DNA from 2 places in the Streptomyces sp. MS19 genome. Region 1 is predicted to be linked to the other one. Evidence: riboswitches for the same ligand, from Rfam matches in the RefSeq annotation. Region 1 holds a riboswitch; the other holds the start of a gene.
The links. A riboswitch is a leader RNA that binds a small molecule or an ion and turns the genes downstream of it on or off. The one in region 1 is predicted to bind cobalamin.

Region 1 (2,157 bases):
CGGCGGTCTCGCCGTCGTCGGTGACCTCCAGGATCTCGGTGCAGAGGTTCGAGGAGTGGACGACGGCGCCGGGGCGCGCGGTCTGGTTGGCCGTGCGGTTGGCGGCGTCCTTGAAGGTCATCCAGCCGTTGCCGGTCTGCGCGAGGGTCCGCATCATGCGGGAGTACAGCTGGCGGGCGGGGACGGTCCGCAGGGCGAGCCCCTCCGCCTCGGCGCGCCGGTAGGCGGCGTCGAAGTCGCCGCCCCACAGGTCCACGAGGTGCGGCACGTCGGCGGGGGAGAACAGCGACCAGTCGCCGTCCGCCTCCACGCGGCGCATGAACTCGTCCGGGATCCAGTGGGCGAGGTTCAGGTTGTGGGTGCGGCGGGCCTCCTCGCCCGTGTTGTCCCGCAGTTCGAGGAACTCCTCGATGTCCGCGTGCCATGTCTCCAGGTAGACGCAGGCCGCGCCCTTGCGCCGCCCGCCCTGGTTGACCGCCGCGACGGACGCGTCCAGCGTGCGCAGGAACGGCACGATCCCGTTCGACTTGCCGTTGGTCCCCCGGATCAGCGAACCGCGGGCGCGCACCCGCGAGTACGGCAGGCCGATGCCCCCGGCGTGCTTGGAGAGACGGGCGATCTGGTGGTAGCGGTCGTAGATGGAGTCCAGCTCGTCCAGCGGCGAGTCCAGCAGGTAGCAGGACGACATCTGCGGGTGGCTGGTCCCGGAGTTGAACAGCGTGGGCGACGAGGGCAGGTACGCCAGCGAGCTGGTCAGCCGGTACAGCTCGGCGACCTCGGCCAGCGCGCGCGGCGACTCGTCCTCGGCCAGGCCGCAGGCGACGCGCAGCAGGAAGTGCTGCGCGGTCTCGATGACGCGCCGGGTGAGGGGATGGCGCAGGACGTACCGCGACTCCACGGTCCGCAGCCCGAAGTACTCGAAACGGTCGTCGGCGCCGTCGGCGACCGCCCGGTCCACGAGCGCGTCGAGCTCCGCCGCGTGGCGCGCGACGAAGGAGGCGGTGCGGTCCGAGATCAGACCCTCGCGGTGACCGACCGTGATCGACGCGGAGAAGGAGACGGCGCCCTGCCCCGCCGCCTCGTCGCGGACCGCCAGGGTCAGCAGCCGGGCCGCGAGTTTCGAGTACGCGGGTTCCTCGGCGATCAGCGCGGCCGCGGCGTCGATGGCGAGCGCGCGCAGTTCCTCGGGTCCCGCGCCGGGGTGCCTGCCCCTGCGGACGGCGGCGGCGACCCGGGCGGGGTCGGTCGCGGGAAGGTCGGCGGCCAGCTCGCCCAGGACGCGCGTCAGCGCGTCTGAGGCCGGCTCCGCGGGGGCGACGGGTGCAGTGGTCACTGTGACGTGATCTCCCTCGAATCGCAGCGGATCTGAGGGGCGTTCGCGGGCGGGACCACCGGTCGCCTGCGGGCATGCGTGTAGTGGGGCAAACACATGCCGCACGCGTCCGCCGGCCCAACCCACGAGGCCCGGACGTGTTCGTGGAACTGCCGGCAGGTGCTCGGACTCGTGACGCGCGGCGAGGCGCGGCGCATCACACACCGTTGCGGGACAGCTCCGGATTCCCACCGGATTCCCCTGCGGCGACAGCGAGATGAGCATACATCTTGTGTCGCGTGCGACGGAGTCCCCTATATGTTGTGGTCGTCACGCGAGAGGTCGGGCAGCTCGTGTGCGAACGCGTGAAGCCGCACACCGGGCACCGGTTCCCAGTCGAGATCCGGCGCCCTGTCGAAGCCGAGCCGCCTGTACAGCCGGTGTGCAGTGTGCATCTGCGACTGACTCGACAGCACGACACGCCGCGCGCCGACCTCCCCCGCCCGGCGCAGGCACTCCCGGACGAGCGCCTCGCCCACGCCGCGCCCCCGCGCCCGCGGGTCCACCGCCAGCATGCGGAACTCGGCCTCGCCTGGGCCCGCCAGATCGGCGAACTCGCCGCCCCTGCCGACGAACGTGACGCTCCCGGCGATCCGCCCCGCGCCCCCGTCCCCGGCCGACTCCACGGCCACCAGCACGTCCGCGTGCGCCGCCCGCCGCACCGCGTCCCGAAGCTCCGCGAAGTACGGGTCGTCCGCGCCCTGGAGCAGCAGTCCGCCCTCCAGGTACACCCGCGCCGTGAGTTCCCCCGCGGCGTCCAGCTCGTCGTTCCGCGCTTCCCTGAT
Region 2 (2,157 bases), on a different contig from region 1:
ACGACGGCGAGCCCGAGGGCCCACAGCCACCACGCTCCGGGGTGCAGGGCACGGGGCAGCGGGCCTGCGGGCGTCATGCGTCGTCGGCCGATGCGGCGGCGGCGCGGCGCCTGCGGCGTGCGGTGACGATGCCGCCGGTGCCGAGGACGGCCAGCAGGGCGAGGACGCCGAGGGTGAGGGGTGACGGGCCGGAGGAGCCGTCGATCTCCGCTTCGGCGTAGGCGCTGTCCTCGCCGGCCCAGTCGGAGTCGCCGGCGGCTCCGGCGGCCTGCCCGGAGGCTGTGGCGGTTCCGGTCGCCGGTCCGCCGGTCGGCGTGGCATCGGGTGAGGGGGTGGGGCTTTCGTCCGGCGGGGTCTCGTCCGCCTCGTCCGGCTCGTCCGGCTCCTCGTCGGGGGCGGGCTCGGTGGCGGCCGGTTCGCCGGTGGGTGCCGTGCCGCCGCTGTCGCCGCCCGTGGCCGGTGTGTCCTGAACGGGTGGCTGCGGGGTGGGCGGTGCATCGGGTGCGCTGTTGCCGCTGCCCCCACTGCCACCGCCGCCGGGTGCGGGCGGTTCGGCGGGCGTGCCGACGCGCAGGGGTGCGACGCCGGGGGCGATCGACTCTCCTTCCGCCACGCCGAGCTGGAAGGACCAGCCGTCGATGCTGCCCTGCGGCGGCGTCCGGTTCACCGCGCCGCGCTGGCTGTAGCGCCACGGTCCGCCGTTCTCCGCGTGCCAGTAGGACCAGTACGCGGTGGTGGGCGGTGTGTCGGCGCACGGCTCGCGGTCCACGCCGGGACGCCCGTTGATCCGGCAGACGAACGAGTCGCCCCAGCGGGCGGTGCCCGCCACGTCGAAGCCCGCGTTGCGCAGCGCCGCCAGGCCGTCGCGCTGGCTGCCGGGCGCGCAGCGGACGACGCGGCCACCGCCGAGCTCGCGGAAGTCCACGACGACGCTGACGCCGGAGTCGTCCGGGCAGAACCCGGGCGTCCCGGCCGCCGCCGGACGTGCCGCGAGCGCGCTCCCGGCCGCGGCGGGCCACAACAGGTGGAGCACCGCGACGAGCAGGCCGGTGACGGCTGCTCTGACGGTGGGGCGGGACATCGCGTGCCTTTCCCGTTGGGCAGCCGGAACCGGCCCACCGGGGTTCCCGGCACGGCGGCCCCTGACGCGCGTTCGTACGGCTGGTACGAGGCGGCAGGGGCCGGGGGGCCGGGACGGCTGAGGGCTCCACGCTGCAAACCATGACAGTGAGAGAAGTCCGCGTCGCACGGTGAGCGTTCCGGCTCACGGCACCCTCGCGGGAGCCGCTCACGGTTGCAGGTCAGCGCCGGATTCCCACCGGCTTCCCTCCGCCGTACACGCATTCAGTTGTGGGGCGCCCGCCCGGACACACGGGCGAACTGCGCACAAGGATACGGCCGTCCGCGCCGCCCCGGCCAGGGCACCACCCGCGCGGGCCCCGCCCCAGCGGGTGGGACGGGGCCGGAACGGGGCGGCGGGGGACGTCAGTCGGTCTCGATGGCAGCCGGGCGGAGCTGGGCCTCACGCACCCGCGCCACGTCCAGCTTCTCGCTGCGGTCGAAGCGGTAGACGCCGTTCTGCTCCTGGAAGACGTCGGTGAGCTGCGTGTAGCAGTAGCCGAACATGTCCGGGTCGTCGAGCAGCACGCCGGTGAGGCCCGCGAAACGGGTCTGGAACTCCTCCTCGTCGCGCGGCCGGTCGCCGTAGCCCCAGGACTCGGTGCGGTCGTCGCCCGCCGCGTCGGCGGCGGCCTCGGGGTCCCACCAGATGCCGCCGAACTCGCTGACGAAGTACGGCTGGCCGCGGTAGGGCAGCGAGTACGCGGCGCCGTCCGCGTACGCGTTGGCGAAGGGCTTCCCGTCGGCGAGGCCCGAGACGGCCTCGGCGAACCGGCCGGGGTCCTGCTCGTAGTTGTGCGAGTCCCAGATGTCCGTCTCGATGACGCGGTGGGCGTAGCCGGAGGCGTCGATCACGGGCCGGGTGGTGTCCATGGCCTTGGTGGCGAGGAACATGCCGCGGGTCACGGCGTCGAGCTGCGTGATGCGGTCGTGCAGCTTCTGGTAGGTCTCGTTGAGCGGGCACCAGCCGATGATCGAGGGGTGCGAGTAGTCGCGCTCGATCGCCTCCAGCCACTGCGCCGGGTACGAGGCGTCGGG

Region 2: another riboswitch for cobalamin. It lies ahead of ACL02R_RS06635 (hypothetical protein); the one in region 1 lies ahead of ACL02R_RS21365 (ribonucleoside-diphosphate reductase subunit alpha).

What each region holds. Positions count from the first base shown of each region.
Region 1 is NZ_JBJZOH010000025.1:9,785-11,941, forward strand. Features, by position in the region: gene ACL02R_RS21365 (ribonucleoside-diphosphate reductase subunit alpha) at 1-1,333, opposite strand, end outside; cobalamin riboswitch at 1,470-1,601, opposite strand; gene ACL02R_RS21370 (GNAT family N-acetyltransferase) at 1,627-2,157, opposite strand, start outside.
Region 2 is NZ_JBJZOH010000004.1:234,561-236,717, reverse strand. Features, by position in the region: gene ACL02R_RS06640 (energy-coupling factor transporter transmembrane protein EcfT) at 1-77, opposite strand, end outside; gene ACL02R_RS06635 (hypothetical protein) at 74-1,081, opposite strand; cobalamin riboswitch at 1,232-1,352, opposite strand; gene ACL02R_RS06630 (glycoside hydrolase family 2 protein) at 1,486-2,157, opposite strand, start outside.